Regions from separate parts of the Streptomyces sp. NPDC001351 genome, predicted to be linked through region 1. Evidence: riboswitches for the same ligand, from Rfam matches in the RefSeq annotation. Region 1 holds a riboswitch; each other region holds the start of a gene.
What was found. Region 1 has a riboswitch for thiamine pyrophosphate ahead of thiC (phosphomethylpyrimidine synthase ThiC). Riboswitches for the same ligand answer to the same signal wherever they lie in the genome.
Positions count from the first base shown of each region.

Region 2: linked by a shared signal. The riboswitch ahead of ACFY1U_RS46605 (thiamine ABC transporter substrate binding subunit) and the one ahead of thiC (phosphomethylpyrimidine synthase ThiC) in region 1 are both predicted to bind thiamine pyrophosphate.
Region 3: linked by a shared signal. The riboswitch ahead of ACFY1U_RS02010 (tetratricopeptide repeat protein) and the one ahead of thiC (phosphomethylpyrimidine synthase ThiC) in region 1 are both predicted to bind thiamine pyrophosphate.
Region 4: linked by a shared signal. The riboswitch ahead of thiO (glycine oxidase ThiO) and the one ahead of thiC (phosphomethylpyrimidine synthase ThiC) in region 1 are both predicted to bind thiamine pyrophosphate.

Region 1 covers NZ_JBIAWS010000004.1:579,909-584,599, reverse strand. Annotated here, with positions in the region: gene ACFY1U_RS17655 (hypothetical protein) at 1-362, opposite strand, end outside; gene thiC (phosphomethylpyrimidine synthase ThiC) at 507-2,327, opposite strand; TPP riboswitch at 2,320-2,509, opposite strand; gene ACFY1U_RS17645 (YibE/F family protein) at 2,581-4,065, shown strand; gene ACFY1U_RS17640 (SsgA family sporulation/cell division regulator) at 4,243-4,680, opposite strand.
Region 2 covers NZ_JBIAWS010000021.1:154,159-158,849, reverse strand. Annotated here, with positions in the region: gene rlmN (23S rRNA (adenine(2503)-C(2))-methyltransferase RlmN) at 688-1,794, shown strand; TPP riboswitch at 1,818-1,925, shown strand; gene ACFY1U_RS46605 (thiamine ABC transporter substrate binding subunit) at 2,013-3,089, shown strand; gene ACFY1U_RS46600 (ABC transporter permease) at 3,134-4,691, shown strand, end outside.
Region 3 covers NZ_JBIAWS010000001.1:441,677-446,367, forward strand. Annotated here, with positions in the region: gene ACFY1U_RS01995 (MBL fold metallo-hydrolase) at 1-102, opposite strand, end outside; gene ACFY1U_RS02000 (aldehyde dehydrogenase) at 306-1,763, shown strand; gene ACFY1U_RS02005 (ferredoxin) at 1,768-2,007, shown strand; TPP riboswitch at 2,075-2,262, shown strand; gene ACFY1U_RS02010 (tetratricopeptide repeat protein) at 2,319-3,182, shown strand; gene ACFY1U_RS02015 (TetR family transcriptional regulator) at 3,222-3,872, opposite strand; gene ACFY1U_RS02020 (glycosyltransferase family 4 protein) at 4,083-4,691, shown strand, end outside.
Region 4 covers NZ_JBIAWS010000001.1:767,639-772,329, forward strand. Annotated here, with positions in the region: gene pknB (Stk1 family PASTA domain-containing Ser/Thr kinase) at 1-407, opposite strand, end outside; gene ACFY1U_RS03505 (thiazole synthase) at 526-1,320, opposite strand; gene thiS (sulfur carrier protein ThiS) at 1,324-1,524, opposite strand; gene thiO (glycine oxidase ThiO) at 1,521-2,675, opposite strand; TPP riboswitch at 2,673-2,784, opposite strand; gene ACFY1U_RS03520 (hypothetical protein) at 2,838-3,188, shown strand; gene ACFY1U_RS03525 (NAD(P)/FAD-dependent oxidoreductase) at 3,221-4,462, shown strand; gene ACFY1U_RS03530 (Rv2175c family DNA-binding protein) at 4,556-4,691, shown strand, end outside.

The DNA.
Region 1 (4,691 bases):
CACAACGGTGTCTGACCCTCCGCACGCAAACGCGCGCTCTCAGCCTCAATTTCAGCGCGCCAGCCGACCATGTCCGAGGGCAGCTCGATCTCCTCGTCGAGGACCTGGATGTAGATGGCTTCGGCAGGTATGGACGACTCACCATCCCCTTCCACAATCAGGGCAGATGTGTGGAGGGGGCCTACGGAGAAGGCTCTCCACGCGGGACTGGACTCCTCCCGCTGCCTCAGGCTGCGTACCGCTCTCGTGGAGCGAGTCCGCAGTCTGTACCAGCTGTCCTGTAACGGTTGTTGGAACAACACCGCGAACAGCATCCCCAGCACCGCGCCGACGACTCCATTGGCTACATCGATCCCGCCCATGTCAGGCAGGGTAGGGACATAGATCACGCCATGCGCGATCTTGTCTCTTCCGTTACGGCTTGGAGCAAGATTTCCCAAAGCCTCGTGTGGCCCCGGCCGTCTTGACCGGGGCCGTGGACAAGGAATCAGCCCAAAACGTCGGGGTCAGTCGGCCAGGGGCAGGTAGACCCGGTTACCGCTCGCCGCGAACTCCTTCGACTTCTGCAGCATCCCCTCAGCGACCTCCTCAGCAGACGCCCCGGCAGCGGCTGTACCACCGAACTGCTCTGTGATGCTTTGGCTAATCTTCATCGAGCAGAACTTCGGCCCGCACATCGAGCAGAAGTGGGCGGTCTTGGCCGGCTCCGCAGGGAGGGTCTCGTCGTGGAACTCCCGTGCCGTGTCCGGGTCCAGAGCGAGGTTGAACTGGTCCTCCCACCGGAACTCGAAGCGGGCGTCGGACAGCGCGTCGTCCCACTCCTGCGCACCGGGGTGCCCCTTGGCGAGGTCGGCTGCATGGGCTGCGATCTTGTAGGTGATGACACCGGTCTTGACGTCGTCACGGTTGGGCAGGCCCAGGTGTTCCTTGGGCGTGACATAGCAGAGCATGGCCGTGCCCCACCAGGCGATCATCGCGGCACCTATGCCGGAGGTGATGTGGTCGTACGCAGGCGCGACGTCGGTGGTCAGCGGGCCGAGCGTATAGAACGGAGCTTCATCACAGATCTCCTGCTGAAGGTCGATGTTCTCCTTGATCTTGTGCATCGGGACGTGTCCCGGGCCCTCGATCATGGTCTGTACGTTGAAACGCTTGGCGATCCGGTTGAGTTCCCCGAGCGTGCGCAACTCCGCGAACTGCGCCTCGTCGTTGGCGTCCGCGATCGATCCCGGCCTGAGGCCGTCGCCCAGCGAGTACGTGACGTCGTAGGCGGCGAGGATCTCGCAGAGTTCCTCGAAGTTCTCGTACAGGAACGACTCCTTGTGGTGCGCGAGGCACCACGCGGCCATGATCGAGCCGCCGCGCGAGACGATGCCGGTCTTGCGGTTCGCGGTGAGCGGGACGTACGGCAGACGGACGCCCGCGTGGACCGTCATGTAGTCCACGCCCTGCTCGGCCTGCTCGATGACGGTGTCCTTGTAGATCTCCCAGCTGAGCTCCTCGGCTCGGCCGTCCACCTTCTCCAGGGCCTGATAGAGCGGCACCGTGCCGATGGGGACGGGGGAGTTGCGCAGCACCCATTCACGCGTGGTGTGGATGTTGCGGCCGGTGGACAGGTCCATGACCGTGTCGGCGCCCCAACGGGTCGCCCAGGTCATCTTCTCGACCTCCTCCTCGATGGAAGAGGTCACCGCGGAGTTGCCGATGTTGGCGTTGACCTTCACCAGGAACCGCTTGCCGATGATCATCGGCTCGATCTCCGGGTGATTGACGTTGGCCGGCAGTACCGCGCGGCCCGCCTCGATCTCCTGGCGGACGACCTCGGGCGAGACGTTCTCCCGGATGGCCACGTACTCCATCTCCGGCGTGATCTCCCCACGGCGGGCATACGCGAGCTGCGTGACCGCCTTGCCGTCGCGACTGCGGCGCGGCTGGCGCGGCCGGCCCGGGAAGACCGCGTCGAGGTTGCGCAGACCGCCTCGCGGAGAGGTGTGCTTGATCCCGTCGTCCTCAGGACGGGCGGGACGGCCCGCGTACTCCTCGGTGTCACCGCGCGCGATGATCCAGTTCTCGCGCAGCGGGGCAAGCCCCCTGCGCACATCGGTGTCGATGAGCGGATCGGTGTACGGGCCCGACGTGTCGTACAGCGTGACCGACTGCCCGTTGGTGAGATGCACCTGACGGACCGGCACCCGCAGATCGGGGCGTGAGCCCTCGACATACGCCTTGTGCCAGCCGATGGACTTCCCGGCCTCCTGGGACTGTTCGCCCTGAATGGGCTGTCCGTCCTGGCTGGAGGCAGGCGTGCGTGCGTCCTTGTTGGTCATGAGACCTACTCCCTACGCCGGCATTACCCGGTAACAGGTTCGGCGGTCGACGCAGCGGTTTCCGTCTGTCGACGTCTCGTGGGGAACATCACTCGACTTCGGTGATGTTCCACGTGAAACATCGCTGGGACGGAGGTCAGCGCCCTCTCAGCCCGGTGCTCCGAGCTCCCGCGTGTGCAAAGGTGCCTCCACGCTAGCGTCAATTCGGGCGCGCTGAACAGAGGGCCCCTGCCGCTCTTGCGATGATCGGGCGGTGACCACGACGCATCAGCCCCCCTACCCCCCTCCGGAGCAGCCTCGCGGACACGGCTCCGGAGACGGCAGCAGCCATGGTTTCGGGGCCGGTCACCACCACGGGCCAGGACCGGGCGCCAGGGACGGTCACGAGTCCAGTGGCGGGCACGGGCCGGGGCACAGCCATGGTTCCGGTGGCGGGCACGGTCACTCGCACAGCCACGGTCCGGCGGCACCCGTCTCCCAGCACCTGCGCAAGGTCATCGCCGCCATCCTGATCCCGTTCGCCGCGGCCGTCGCGGTCGGGCTCGTGGTCCTGTGGCCCGGTGGTGCCCCGCCGCACCAGCGCACCGGTGTGGGTTTCGACCGGCAGACCCAGCAGGCGACGGTCGCCAAGGTCGTCGAGGTGAGCTGCAAGTCGGTGAACGCCTCGGGCGAGACCCCGACCGGGGACACCTCCACCGCAGAGGGCTCCTCCGCCCAGCAGCAGGCGAAAGGCACCTGTAAGAAGGCGACGATCCGCGTCGACACCGGCAAGGACAAGGGCCGTACGTTCACCGAGATCGTGCAGCCGGACCAGTCGCGGCAACTGCACGAGGGCGAGAAGGTCGTGGCCGCCTACGAGCCCTCCGCGCCGAAGGATCTGCAGTACTCGGTCGCCGATGTGAACCGCCGCTTCCCCATGGCGCTGCTGGCCGGCATCTTCGCACTCGCGGTCGTAGTGGTGGGCCGGTTGCGCGGGCTGATGGCCCTGATCGCGCTGGCCGTCAGCTTCATGGTGCTGACCTTCTTCATCCTGCCCGCGATCCTGCAAGGTTCGAACCCGCTGCTCGTGGCGGTGATCGGATCGAGCGCCATCATGCTGATCGCGCTCTACATGTGCCACGGCCTGTCGGCCCGTACCTCCGTGGCGGTGCTGGGCACGCTGCTCTCGCTCATCCTGATCGGCCTGCTCGGCTCCGAATTCATCGGCTGGGCCGCGTTGACCGGCAACACGGACGACAACACCGGTCTGATCCACGGCCTGTACCCGTCGATCGACATGAGCGGCCTGCTGCTGGCCGGCGTCATCATCGGTTCGCTCGGTGTCCTCGACGACGTGACGGTCACCCAGACGTCGGCTGTCTGGGAGTTGCACGACGCAAACCCGACCATGGGCTGGCGGGGGCTGTACCGGGCGGGCATCCGCATCGGCCGCGACCACATCGCATCCGTCGTCAACACCCTCGTCCTCGCCTACGCGGGCGCCGCGCTGCCCTTGCTGCTGCTCTTCTCCATCGCGCAGAGCAGTGTGGGGACGGTCGCCAACAGCGAACTGGTGGCGGAGGAGATCGTACGGACACTGGTGGGCTCGATCGGCCTGGTCGCCTCGGTGCCGGTCACGACGCTGCTCGCGGCACTGGTGGTCGCGGCCGACCGTCCCGGCCCGGAGCAGGCGGCGGGCACGGTCGGCGCAGCACCTGCTGCGGCACGCACGGGGCGGGGCCGACGGCGCAAGCGGTGAGCCGAGGACCGCTCGGACCCGCTTGAACAGACGTTGGGGCGGTACAGACTCCGGCTGCCGTGCGCATGGGGGGGGCATGGAGGCATGGAGGCATGGAGGCATGGAGGCATGGAGAAGCGTTACTGCGCCCTCCGCATCGCACGAAGAAGCGTTCCGGCCGATCCCCGCCGTCCCGTCTCAGCCAGCGCTCTGCTCCTCCGCCAGGATGCGGTCCAGGGCCTCGTCGAGGTGGGCGTCGAAGTCGGCGAGGGAACCCTCCTGACCGAGTGGCACCAGCTTGTCGGTGCGGTCGAGGAACGTGATGAGCGACGTCGTGGACGCACGGAACAGCGCCTGGTCGCGGCCGACCTGAAGCCGGATCAGGACCTCGGCCAGGGAATCCTGTTCGGCGGGTGAGACGCGCACATCGCCTTCCCCGCACGGCCGGCACACCCCGTCGATGAGCAGTTCACGACCGAATGCCCAGGTCACCGGCGCGTCGCCGGGAAGATGGAAGGTCAGCCTCACGGCATAGGGATCACAGCTCTCGTAGCGCAGCTCCACCGGGATGCGGAAGGAGAGTTCCTCGGACACGAGAAAGCTCATCATGACCTCTGCCTGTACGGACTCGCGCATCGCCTACCCCG
Region 2 (4,691 bases), on a different contig from region 1:
CCCCCAAGACGAGCTTCGTCGCGACTGCGATCACATGCGCGTACGAGCTAGCCGAACGTCCGCACTCAGCGCCCGGAAACGGCCAGGTCAGGCCCGCTCACCCGGTGGTCCGCTCCAGCGCCTTCTAAGCGCTTGGCCTGAGAAGCAGCGCGGCGGCTCAGTCGAGAGGTAGCGCCGGGCCAGCGGCGAAGCCTTCGGACTGGTCCAGGTGGAACGGGGAGGCCGGCTGCGTGGGGGACCAGCCTCGGGAGAGAGCCAACGCGATAGCGGCGGCGACGTCTCTGGGCAGAACCGCGACACTCGGCGCACCGAACCAGTTGCTGGCGTGTGGCTGATTCGTGGTGACGACCAGGGTCGTGCCAGGGGTATCAGCGTGCTGCACGGCGTACGTGCACGGTCGATCACAGAGAGCCTGGTCGTACGTGGGCTGGCGGCGCAGGCGCCAACGGAAAGTCGTGCCGTCGACGACGGTGCGTCGCGAACCCTTGCGGCCGATTGCCATGGCGCACCCCCGTCCCCTGGACTGGCAGCGATGCTAGCTGGTCAGGCCCTGGGGGATCCGAGAATTTCGGGCCGTCTGTGGGCCGTCCGAGGGCGCTCAGCGGTGACGGATGACGACCACCAGTGACAGGCGTCCCACCTCGCAGCCCCAGGTCACCCAATTGGATCTGCGACACTGGTACAGCCATGCCTAAGCCCGGAGAACTCACTTTCGTCGCCCCCCGCGGAGCCAAGAAGCCGCCGCGGCATCTTGCCGATCTCACGCCCGCCGAGCGCAAGGAAGCGGTGGCCGAGATCGGCGAGAAGCCGTTTCGTGCCAAGCAGCTGTCGCAGCACTACTTCGCGCGGTATGCGCACGACCCGGCGGAGTGGACCGACATCCCGGCCGGTTCGCGCGGCAAGCTGCAGGAGGCGCTGCTTCCCGAGCTGATGACGGTCGTACGGCATCTGTCGACCGACCAGGGGACGACCCGCAAGACCCTGTGGCGGCTGTTCGACGGGACGCTCGTCGAGTCGGTGCTGATGCGCTACCCGGACCGGGTGACCATGTGCATCAGCTCGCAGGCCGGCTGCGGGATGAACTGCCCCTTCTGCGCCACCGGGCAGGCCGGGCTCGACCGGAATCTGTCCACCGCCGAGATCGTGCACCAGATCGTCGACGGGATGCGGGCGCTGCGGGACGGCGAGGTGCCCGGCGGGCCCTCCCGGCTGTCCAACATCGTCTTCATGGGGATGGGCGAGCCGCTCGCCAACTACAAGCGCGTGGTCGGGGCCGTCCGGGCGCTCACCGATCCCGCTCCGGACGGGCTCGGGCTGTCGCAGCGCGGCATCACCGTCTCGACCGTCGGTCTGGTGCCCGCGATCCACCGGTTCGCCGACGAGGGCTTCAAGTGCCGGCTCGCCATCTCGCTGCACGCGCCGGACGACGAGCTGCGCGACACCCTCGTCCCCGTCAACACGCGGTGGAAGGTGCGCGAGGTCCTCGACGCCGGGTTCGAGTACGTCGAGAAGAGCGGGCGGCGGCTGAGCATCGAGTACGCGCTCATTCGCGACATCAACGACCAGGCGTGGCGCGGTGACCGGCTCGGGCGGCTGCTCCGTGGCAAGCCCGTGCACGTCAACCTCATCCCGCTGAACCCGACGCCCGGCTCGAAGTGGACCGCCTCCCGGCCCGAGGACGAGAAGGCCTTCGTCGAAGCCATCGCCGCGCATGGTGTGCCGGTGACCGTCCGGGACACCCGGGGGCAGGAGATCGACGGGGCCTGCGGTCAGCTCGCGGCCACCGAGCGGTAGCCTGAGCCGGTACGTACATCTTCATATTCCGACAGGGGAGCGCCACAGCGCTGAGAGTGCGGCAACCGGGCCGCAGACCCTCTGAACCTTGCCCAGGTCATTCTGGGTAGGAAGTTCGGTCTTCACTCGAGCTGTTGCGCCCTGCCCGGGAGCCGGCGGAATGCTCCGGCGGTCCCGGGCAGGGCCGCGTCTCTTCCTGGTCAGCCAGGAGGAATTCAGTGCACACCAAGACGTTCGTGGCCGCCGCGGTCGGCCTCGGCCTGATCACGCTGTCCGCGTGCGGGTCCTCGTCCGGCAGCGGAGGCTCGGCGGACTCCAAGACCGTGACCCTCGTCAGCCACGACTCGTGGGCCGTCTCGAAGAACGTCCTCGCGGACTTCGAGAAGCAGTCCGGATACAAGGTCAGGGTCCTCAAGAGCGGCGACGCCGGGCAGGCCGTCAACAAGGCCATCCTCACCAAGGACAACCCGCAGGGCGACGTCTTCTTCGGCGTCGACAACACCTTGCTCTCGCGGGCGCTCGACAACGGGCTGTTCCAGTCGTACGAGGCGAAGGGCGCGGACCGGATCCAGGCGCAGTACCGGGTCGACCAGGCGAGGCACCGGGTCACGCCGATCGACTCCGGTGACATCTGCGTCAACTACGACAAGGCGTACTTCAGCGAGCACAAGCTGACCCCGCCCCAGTCGTTCGACGATCTCGTCAAGCCCGCCTACAAGAACCTCCTCGTCACCGAGAACGCCTCCACCTCCTCGCCCGGCCTCGGCTTCCTGCTCGGCACCGCCGCCCAGTACGGAGACGACGGCTGGCAGGGCTACTGGAAGAAGCTCAAGGCGAACGGCGTGAAGGTCGTCGACGGCTGGGAGCAGGCCTACAACCAGGAGTTCTCCGGATCCGCGGGCGGCAAGAAGGCCAAGGCGGACCGGCCGCTCGTCGTCTCCTACGCCTCTTCGCCGCCCGCCGAGGTCATCTACGGCGACCCGAAGCCGAAGACCGCGCCGATCGGAACGTCGTACGGCACCTGCTTCCGGCAGATCGAGTACGCCGGGCTGCTCAGCAACGCCGGGAACACCAAGGGCGGGAAGGCGTTCATCGACTTCCTGGTCGGCAAGGAGTTCCAGGAGGACATGCCGCTCAACATGTTCGTCTACCCGGTGATCGAGGGCGCCAAGGTGCCGCCGGAGTTCGCGAAGTACGGGCAGCCGGCCAAGGACCCCGAGACCATGGCCCCGACGAAGATCGCCGCCAACCGTGACCAGTGGGTCAAGTCGTGGACGTCACTCGTACTGAAGTAGCCGTCCGCCAAAGGCGGACGGGGAGCGCGGTGCGGCTCGGCCTGATGGCCGTGCCCGTCGCGTTCTTCGCCGCCTTCTTCGTCTGGCCCGTCGCCGCGATCGTGGCGCGCGGGCTCAAGGTCGACGGGAAGTGGCAGTTCGGGCGGATCGCCGACGTCGTCACGCAGTCCGACATCCGGCACGTCCTGTGGTTCACCACCTGGCAGGCGCTCGCCTCCACCGCGCTCACGCTCCTGGTCGCGCTCCCCGGCGCGTATGTCTTCGCGCGCCTCGACTTTCCCGGCAAGCAGGTGCTGCGGGCCGTCGTCACCGTCCCGTTCGTGCTGCCGACGGTCGTCGTCGGTACGGCGTTCCTGGCGCTGGTCGGACGCGGGGGACTGCTCGACGAGCTGTGGGGCGTACGGCTGGACACCACGGTCTGGGCCATCCTGCTGGCGCACGTCTTCTTCAACTACGCCGTGGTCGTACGGACCGTCGGCGGTCTGTGGGGGCAGCTCGACCCGCGTCAGGAGGAGGCGGCACGGATGCTGGGTGCGTCTCCGCTGCGGGCCTGGCGGAAGGTGACCCTGCCGGCGCTCGCGCCCGCCGTGGCCGCCGCCGCGCTGATGGTGTTTCTGTTCACCTTCACCTCCTTCGGCGTGGTGCAGATCCTCGGCGGCCCGACCTTCTCCACCCTTGAGGTCGAGATCTACCGGCAGACCTCGGAGATCTTCGACCTGTCCACCGCCGCGGTGCTCACGATCGTCCAGTTCGCCGCCGTCGGCGCGATCCTCGCCGTGCACGCCTGGACGGTACGGCGGCGGGAGACCGCCCTGCGGCTCGTGGACGCGAACATCACGGCGCGGCGGCCGCGCGGGGCCGGGCAGTGGGCGCTGCTGGCCGGGGTCCTCGCCACCGTCCTCCTGCTGCTCGTGCTGCCGCTCGCGGTGCTGGTGCAGCGCTCCCTCGGCGCCTCCGGCTTCGGCTACTACCGGGCGCTGACCCACGACGACGGCGGGACCTTCCTCGTGCCGCCGATCCAGGCCATCGGCAACTCGCTGCAGTACGCCCTCGCCGCGACCGCCATCGCCGTGGCGATCGGCGGTCTGGCCGCCGCGGCGCTCGCGCGCCGGGACGCGGGCCGGCTGGTCCGCGGCTTCGACGCGCTGCTGATGCTGCCCCTGGGCGTCTCCGCCGTGACCGTCGGCTTCGGCTTCCTGATCGCGCTGGACAAGCCGCCGCTGGATCTGCGCAGTTCATGGATTCTGGTGCCGCTCGCGCAGGCGCTGGTGGGCGCCCCCTTCGTCGTACGGACCATGCTGCCGGTGCTGCGGGCCGTGGACGCGCGTCTGCGGGAGGCGGCGGCCGTGCTCGGGGCCTCGCCGTGGCGGGTGTGGCGGGAGGTCGATCTGCCGATGGTGCGGCGGGCGCTGCTGGTCGCGGCCGGGTTCGCGTTCGCGGTGTCACTGGGGGAGTTCGGGGCGACCGTGTTCATCGCGCGGCCGGACAACCCGACGCTGCCGGTCGCCGTGGCGCGGCTGCTCGGCAGGCCGGGCGACCTCAACTACGGGCAGGCGATGGCCCTTTCGACGATTCTGATGGTGGTGTGCGCAGTGGCGCTGC
Region 3 (4,691 bases), on a different contig from region 1:
GTCGGTGTCGACGGCGTAGACCAGCGTATGGCCGAGGGGATTGTCCGGGATGGGGACCTTGATCGACCGGACGCCTCCGCCGTGGTCGTACACCTGCGTCATGGGCTCCCCAATCGCCGCGAACCGGCCACGCTCGGCCCACTATAACTAGAACGCGTTTCGATGGGAGCCCAAGTCACCTGTCCACGCGGTCCTGTCCACGCGGTCAAGTCGTGTACGGCCCGTGGACTCCTCCGAGGGGAACTGGTATCAGTGCCGTATCTGATGAACCGTCAGAGACAGGCGCTCCGGGGAGGCAGTCGGCCATGACCGAGCTCGTGGAACACGGACAGCTGTTCATCGGCGGGGAGTTGACCGACCCCCTCGGCAAGGACGTCATCGAGGTGATCTCACCGCACACCGAGGAGGTCATCGGGCGGGTGCCGCACGCCTCGCGGGGGGACGTCGACCGGGCCGTCGCGGTCGCCCGCCGTGCCTTCGACGAGGGGCCCTGGCCGCGGATGACCCTCGGCGAACGGATCGAGGTCGTCACCCGCATCAAGGACGCGATCGCCGTACGGCACGAGGAGATCGCCCGCGTGATCTCCTCCGAGAACGGCTCCCCGTACTCCTGGAGCGTCCTCGCGCAGGCGCTCGGCGCGATGATGGTGTGGGACGCGGCGATCACCGTCGCCCGCGACTTCACATACGAGGAGCAGCGCGACGGCGTCCTCGGCAAGATCCTGGTGCGGCGCGAACCGGTCGGGGTCGTCGCGGCCGTGGTCCCCTGGAACGTCCCGCAGTTCGTGGCCGCCGCCAAGCTCGCGCCCGCGCTGCTCACCGGCTGCACGGTGGTGCTCAAGCCGTCGCCCGAGTCGCCGCTGGACGCGTACATCCTGGCCGACATCACACGCGAGGCCGGGCTGCCCGAGGGTGTGCTGTCGATCCTGCCCGCGGACCGCGAGGTCAGCGAGTACCTGGTCGGGCACCCCGGGATCGACAAGGTCGCCTTCACCGGATCGGTGGCGGCGGGCAGGCGCGTGATGGAGGTGGCCTCCCGCAACCTCACCCGCGTGACACTGGAGCTGGGCGGCAAGTCGGCGGCGGTCGTCCTGCCGGACGCGGACGTGGCGGCCACCGTCGCGGGCGTCGTCCCGGCGGCCTGGATGAACAACGGCCAGGCGTGCGTGGCCCAGACCCGCATCCTCCTGCCGCGCTCGCGCTACGAAGAGTTCGCCGAGGCCTTCGCGGCGGCGGCGAGCGCCCTGGTCGTCGGCGACCCGCTGGATGCGGCGACCCAGGTCGGCCCCCTCGTCGCCAGGCGCCAGCAGCAGCGCAACCTCGACTACATCCGCATCGGCCAGGAGGAGGGCGCCAAGATACTCACCGGCGGCGGCCGCCCGCCGGGCCTGGACCGCGGCTGGTACGTCGAGCCGACCCTCTTCGGCGACGTCGACAACTCGATGCGGATAGCCCGGGAGGAGATCTTCGGCCCGGTGATCTGCCTGCTTCCCTACGGCGACGAGTCCGAAGCCCTGAAGATCGCGAACGACTCCGACTACGGGCTGAGCGGCAGCGTGTGGACGGCGGACGTGGCGCACGGCATCGAGGTCGCACGCCGGGTCCGTACCGGCACGTACTCGGTGAACACCTTCAGCCTCGACATGCTCGGCCCCTTCGGCGGCTACAAGAACTCGGGCCTGGGGCGGGAGTTCGGCCCCGAGGGCTACGGCGAGTACCTCGAACACAAGATGATCCATCTCCCGGCCGGCTGGGAGGGCTGAGAGGATGGGGGCGGGAGACCGCTGGCACGTCGAGGTCGACCGCTCCATCTGCATCGGCTCGGCCCAGTGCGTCCACCGCGCGACCGGTGCCTTCCGTCTCGACTCGGCCATGCAGTCGCACCCCGTCGAGCCGGAGGCCGACGCCAACGAACGCATCCTGGAGGCGGCGGAGAACTGCCCGGTGGAGGCGATCGTGATCACGCTGCTGGAGAGCGGGGAGCCGGTGTTTCCGCCGGAGGAGTAGTGCCCGAAAAAGTACCCTTTCAGGTGGTTCATTCCCGGTCGGATGTTCTATTCTGGGAATTGGCCTACGGGACGAGTGAGGGAGTCCGAACCGGAGTAGCCGATTCTGGCGTGAAGCAGTCAGTCCGCTGGGACCGACGTCGACGGTCCGGGCTGAGAGGCCGGAGGGCCGTGGACCGCAAGGTCCGCGACCGGAAGGCGACCTCCACTACCTGACCCGGGTAATGCCGGCGAAGGGAACCCGTCTCGTAGGTCCTTTGTGTGCGCGCTACGCTCCAGCGGTTGCCGTAGGTGCGATCAGGGCGGGGAAGCGTGCGCAAGTCCGAGGCCAGAAAGCTGATCAAGCAGGCTCGTGAGGCGTGGGGGGCCGAGGAGTGGCTGCGCGCCGCCGGCCTCTACGAGCAGGTGCTCGCCCATTTCCCGGACGAGAAACCGAGCGCCAACTGGTGGTACAACACCGCGCTCGCCCACAAGTTCCTGCGGAACTGGGCGAAGGCGTATGAACTCGGACGCGAGGCCGCCGCGCGCTCCCCGCGCGGTGAGGGTGACCCGGCGTACTGGAACCTGGGCATCGCGGCGACCATCCAACGGGACTGGGCGACGGCCCGCGACGCCTGGGCCGGCTTCGGCATCGACCTCCCGGACGGCGACGGCGAGATCGTGGACGGCTTCGGCAACGCGTGTGTGCGGCTCGACACCGGCGGCAAACGCGAGGTCGTGTGGATCGAGCGGCTGTGCCCGACGCGCGGACGGGTGGTCAACGTACCCGTGACCGGAGGGCGGCGGTACGGCGAGATCGTCGTCCACGACGGCGAGCCGAAGGGGGAGCGGATCCTCGACGGAGTGACCTTCCCCGTCTTCGACGAGCTGCTCCTCTTCGAGGCCTCCGAGCTGCCCACCCTGGAGGTGACCGTGGCGGCCGGCGAGGCGGACGACCTGCGGGCCCTGCTCGACCTGTTCGGCGACCACGGCTACGGCGCCGAACCGGCCAGCAGCGTCCGCGTGCTCTGCGCCTGCTGCAGCGAGGGCACCCATCAGCAGGACCGGAGCCTGCCGGCAGGTGCGCAGACGGTGTCCCTCGCGGCTCCGGAGGCGGAGGCACGTCGGCTCCTGGCCGTGTGGGTGGACGGCGCGGCGATCGGGCGAAGCTGGAGCGGGCTGGCCGCGATCGGCTGAGACGGGGCTCCGGGGCGCGGCCGGCTTCCCCTGTCCTCCTCAGGACGGGTTCGCGGTCGCCGCCGGATCCGTCAGGTCGATCAGCCGGCACACCGTCTCGATGTCGATCTTGACCTGGGCGATGGAGGCGCGGCCGGAGAGCCAGGTGATCAGGGCCGAGTGCCAGGTGTGCTCGATGACACGGACCGCGGACAGCTGCTCGGGGGTCGGGTTCTCCTGGCCCATCGCGTCCAGGATGATCACGGTGGTCTGGCGGGAGACCTGGTCCACCTCGGGCGAGACACTCCGGTCGGCGAAGGTCAGCGCACGCACCATCGCGTCCGCCAGATGCGGCTCGCGCTGCAGCGCGCGGAAGGCCCGCATCAGGGTCTCGGCGACCCGCTCGGCCGCCGTCTCCCCCTGCGGCGGCTTCTTCCGCAGCGTGCCGTGCATGTGCTCCAGCTGGTCCTGCATGGTGGCGACCAGCAGATGGATCTTGGACGGGAAGTAGCGGTAGAGGGTGCCCAGGGCCACCTGCGAGGACTCGGCGACCTCACGCATCTGCACCGCGTCGAAACCACCCCGGCTGGCCAGCTGCGCGCTCGCGTGCAGGATGCGCCGACGGCGCGCCTCCTGCCGCTCCGTGAGGGGCGGGGAGGCCGGCTGCGAGGTACGTGCTTCCACCTTGGCCACCTTCGCTTGCGCAGGCATGGATCCCGTTCCGTGACAGTCGGTGAGGGCTGGTGATCGCACCGAGTTTGGCAGGGCCCGTGCCGTGGCGCGAATCACCTGATCCACTGCTCACCGCGCCCCTACCTGCCGGTAGATTCAGAGCCTCCTGGACGATCAAGTCTGAAACTTGTTCTAGATTAGCGTCCCGGCGTAATCTCGCGGGACAGTGCAGGCAGAAGGGGGCCCAGAGTGACCGCTGAGGCCAGTCAGGCGGGTCCCCAGGAGGACCTCGCCGCCGACGGCGAGCGACCGCTCCACATCGCGCTCCTCACCTATAAAGGGAACCCGTTCTGCGGCGGACAGGGCGTCTACGTCCGCCACCTCTCCCGCGAGCTGGCCCGCCTCGGCCACCGCGTCGAGGTCATCGGCTCCCAGCCCTACCCCGTGCTCGACGAGGGCGCGGACCACGCCGGCCGCCTGAGCCTGACCGAACTGCCGAGCCTCGACCTCTACCGCTCGCCGGACCCCTTCCGCACCCCGGGGCGCGACGAGTACCGCGACTGGATCGACGCGCTGGAGGTCGCGACCATGTGGACCGGTGGCTTCCCGGAGCCGCTGACGTTCTCCCTGCGCGCCCGCCGCCATCTCCGCGCCCGCCGCGGCGAGTTCGACGTCGTGCACGACAACCAGACGCTCGGATACGGCTTGTTGGGCGATGTGGGCGCCCCCCTGGTGACCACCATCCACCACCCCATCACCGTCGACCGGCAGCTGGAGCTGGACGCCGCCGAGAACTGGCAGCAGCGCTGGGGCAAGCGGCGCTGGTACGCCTTCACCCGCATGCAGAAGCGCGTCGCC
Region 4 (4,691 bases), on a different contig from region 1:
CCGGCGCGGTGCGCGGCGCCGAGCGCGGCGAGCACCGGCTCCAGGATGTCCAGGGCGGCGCGCGGCTGCAGCGCCCCGCGCTCGCGCAGCACGTCTCGCAGGGTGCACCCGGCGACGTACTCCATGGCCAGGTAGACGTACGACCCGTCGGTGCCCTGGTCGAAGACCTGCACCACGTTCGGGTGTGCGAGCCTCGCGACCGACTTGGCCTCGCGGATGAACCGGTCGACGAAGGTGCCGTCGGCCGCGAGCGTCGGATGCATCACCTTGAGCGCGAGCACGCGGTCCAGGCGGGTGTCCAGGGCCCGGTAGACCGTGGCCATCCCGCCGACCGCGATCCGCGCGTCCACGCGATAGCGCCCGTCGAGCACCTGCCCGACCAGAGGGTCCTGAAGGGTCGTATCCACGCAGGTGAGTGTACGAGCCGTGACTGACAGGGCTGCCGGTTCGGGTGAGATCGGAGCGGGACTGCAGCCGACCTGTGACGGACGTCGCACCCACTTCCGGAACTTGTCGAACGCGCGTTCAGAACGCGGGGCGTTCGGGATCCAGGTGCGCGCGCCCCTCATGCGGCGAGGACGCCTCCGCGAAATGGCGGCGCGGGATGCGGCCCGCCCGGTACGCGAGCCTGCCCGCCTCCACGGCGTGCTTCATGGCCTCGGCCATCAGCTGCGGCTCCTGTGCCCGCGTCACCGCTGAGGCGAGCATCACACCCGCACACCCCAGCTCCATCGCGAGCGCCGCGTCCGAGGCCGTACCGGCGCCCGCGTCCAAAATCACCGGCACGCGCGCGTGCTCGGTGATCAGCTGGAAGTTGTGCGGGTTGCGGATGCCGAGCCCGGAGCCGATGGGTGAGCCGAGCGGCATGATCGCCGCGCAGCCGACGTCCTCCAGCTTGCGGGCGAGAACCGGGTCGTCGTTGGTGTACGGCAGCACGGTGAAACCGTCGTCGACCAGGGTCTCGGCGGCGTCCAGCAGCTCGATCGGGTCCGGCAGCAGGGTGCGCTCGTCGGCGATCACCTCAAGTTTGATCAATTCGGTGCCGAGTGCCTCGCGCGCGAGGCGGGCGGTCAGCACGGCCTCCCCGGCGGTGAAGCAGCCCGCCGTGTTCGGCAGCACCCGGATGCCGAGCTTCTCCAGGACGGACACCACCGAGCCGTGCACCGAGGGGTCCACGCGCCGCATCGCGACCGTCGTCAGCTCCGTGCCGGACGCCATCAGCGCCCGCTCGAGGACGTCGAGGCTGGGGGCACCGCCGGTGCCCATGATCAGGCGGGACGTGAAGGACGTACCGCCGATGACAAAGGGGTCGTCGGCCATGGGTCAGCCTCCTTGGACGGCGGTGAGGACCTCGACGCGGTCGCCCTCACGGAGGGACGTCGACGGCCACTGTGCGCGCGGCACGACGGTTTCGTTCAGGGCGGCGGCCACTCCGGAGGGAGCCGGGGTCAGCGCGCGGACGACGGTGTCGAGAGCCGTGCCGGAAGCGAACTCCCGGAGCTCTCCGTTGACGGAGATGTTCATGCGGGCTGCTCCAGGAGCGCGAAACGCTTGGGGGTGAACGGGCGTGCCTCGTCCGGGAGTTCACCGGTGGCCAGGACATGCGCCATGGCGTCGCCGGTGACCGGCGTGAGCAGCACGCCGTTGCGGTAGTGGCCGGTGGCCAGCAGCAGACCGGGCAGTTCGGTCGGCCCGAGCAAGGGCGCGTTGTCCGGGGAGCCGGGGCGCAGGCCGGCCCGCGTCTCCGTCAGCGGCAGCTCGGTGATCCCGGGGACCAGTTCGTGGGCGTCGCGCAGCAGCTCGTACACCCCGCCCGCGGTGACCGTCGTGTCCCAGCCCAGCTCCTCACTGGTCGCACCGATCACCAGCTCGCCGCTCTCGCGCGGCACCAGGTAGACATGGCTGCCGCGGACGACGGCGCGCACCGTGCGGCTCAGGAACGGCGCGTACCGCTTCGGCACGGTCAGCCGCAGCACCTGCCCCTTCACGGGGCGCACGGGCGGCAACACCTCGTCCGGGACGCCCGGCAGCCGTCCGCTGAGGCTGCCGGCGGCCAGGACCACCTGGCCCGCGCCCAGCTCCGCGCCGTCCGTCGTGGTGACGCCGCAGGCCCGGTCCCGTACGACATGGAAACGCTCGGCCCACGCCCGGTGGAACACCACTCCGGCCCGCTCGCACGCGGCCACCAGCGCGCGTGCCAGCCGCCGCGGGTCGATCTGGTGGTCACCGTCCACCCTCAGGCCGCCGCGCACGCCCGGTGCGAGCATCGGCTCCAGGCGCCGGCACTCGCGCCCCGACAGCCACTCCGACTCCAGGCCCGACTCCCGCTGCAGCGCGTGCAGTTCGCGCAGATGGGCGCGGTCGTCGGCGTCCAGGGCGACGGCGAGCGTGCCGCACCGGCGGTAGCCGAGGTCCTGGCCGGTGAGCTCGGTGAGCTCGGCCGCGAAGTCCGGGTAGCGGCGGGCCGAGGCCAGATTGAGGCCGAGCAGTGTCTGCTCGCCGTAGTGCAGTTCCGTGACCGCGGCCAGCATCCCGGCGGCCACCTGGGCGGCCCCGCCGCCCGGTTCGGGGTCCACGACGGCCGTGGAGAAGCCGCGCTGCGCGGCCCGCCAGGCCGTGACCAGGCCGATGATTCCGCCCCCGATGACGAGGACGTCTGACGTACGTGACGACATGGGCGTCCAGCCCCTCCCTTCGCCGGCATGACCCGGATCAGGTTCGTACGGTCGGAGGCCGCCAGCCTCCCTCTCAGCCCGGTGCGTCCGGGCTCCCGCGAGTGCTTGTACGTTGGCCACCCTAGCCCGACCCGCCGTGCCTCTGTAAGGGAGCCTTCCGTCATGCCCCGCTCGCTGGACGGCCTCGTCCTCGCCCCCGTCGCCGACCAGGCCCCAGGTCAGGTGGGTACCCGGACCCGGTTCACGTACCACGAGCAGGACGGCGAGATCTGGGCCGAGTACGCGGGCGGCGACGTCGTACGCGGGCATCTGGTGGGTACTCGGTCAGGTGACCGGCTGGACTTCCGGTACGTCCAGCTGAAGAACGACGGGACGACGTCCTCCGGGCACTGCGTCTCGGCCGTCGTGGAGTTGCCGGACGGGCGGGTGCGCCTGGAGGAGACCTGGGAGTGGGAGTCGCAGTCCGGCAGCGGAACGAGTGTTGTGGAGCAGGTCACTGAGCACGACTCCTGACTGACAAATAGTCAGTTGTCTATGGTGATCAGGTGAGCGAGCAGACGCGGGAAGTGAGCACGTCACCGGGGCGGCGCGTGGTCGTCGTCGGCGCGGGCATGGCCGGTGTCCAGACGGCGGTCGCCCTGCGCGAACAGGGCTTCACCGGCACCGTGACGGTGATCGGCGCCGAACCCCATCAGCCCTACGACCGGCCGCCGCTGTCCAAGGCCGTTCTGCTCGGCAAGTCCGAGGGCTCCGCCTTCGACGTCGACTTCGAGGCGCTCGGCATCGAACTGCGACTGGGATGCGAGGTGCTCGGCGTGCGCCCCGGCGGGCACGAGCTGGACACCGAGGCCGGGCCCGTGCCGTACGACGTCCTGGTCCTCGCGACAGGCGCCGAACCGATCACGCTCCCGGGCACCGAGGGCGTGCCCGGCGTGCACCTGCTGCGCACCCTGGACGACGCCGCGCGGCTGCGGCCCGTGCTGGCCAGGCAGCACGACATCGTGGTCGTCGGCGCGGGCTGGATCGGCGCGGAGTTCGCCACGGCCGCGCGCGAGGCGGGCTGCGCGGTGACCGTCGTCGAGGCCGCCGACCGGCCGCTCGCCGGCGCGCTGCCCGCGGAGGTGGCCGCACCGATGGCCGCCTGGTACGCCGACGCGGGCGCCGAACTGCGCACACACGCGCGCGTGGCGCACATCGAGCCCGGCGCGGTCGTCCTCGCCGACGGCTCCCGGCTGCCCGCGGGCGCCGTCGTGGTCGGCATCGGCGCGCGCCCCGCCACCGACTGGCTGACCGGCGCCGGCATCGAGCTCGGCGCGCACCGCGAGGTCCTCGCCGACGCCCGTCTGCGCACCTCGGCACCGGACGTCTACGCCGTCGGCGACTGCGCCTCCTTCCCCTCGGGACGGTATGGCGAGCGCCTGCTGGTCCATCACTGGGACAACGCCCTCCAGGGCCCGCGCACGGTGGCCGCGAACATCATCGGCGAGGCCACCGGCGAGCCCCCCGCGGTCTACGACCCGGTCCCGTACTTCTGGTCCGAGCAGTTCGGCCGCTTCGTCCAGTACGCCGGTCACCACACCGGCGCCGACACGACCGTGTGGCGCGGCGACCCGTCGGGCCCCGCCTGGTCCGTCTGCTGGCTGCGCGAGAGCCGCCTGGTCGCCCTGCTGGCGGTCGGCAGGCCGAGGGACCTGGCGCAGGGCAGACGGCTGATCGAGGCGGGCACCCCGATGGACCCGGAGCTGCTCGCGGACCCGGCACGGCCCATGAAGACGGCCACGGCGTAGCACGGCGGGACGGCGGTCCCGACAGGCGGCGAAACCCCCAGGTCGGACGCTTCTGGCTTCCGACTGTCAGTGCGGGATGGCAGGCTTGAGTCCGTGACCGAGATTGACGCAAAGATCGATGCTCTCGTCCCCGCCTGGCTCACCCTCCCCGACATCGCAGAGATGCTCGATGTCGAGGTGACGCGTGTGCGGCAGCTGGTCAAGGAGGGCCAGCTCATCGCCGTACGCC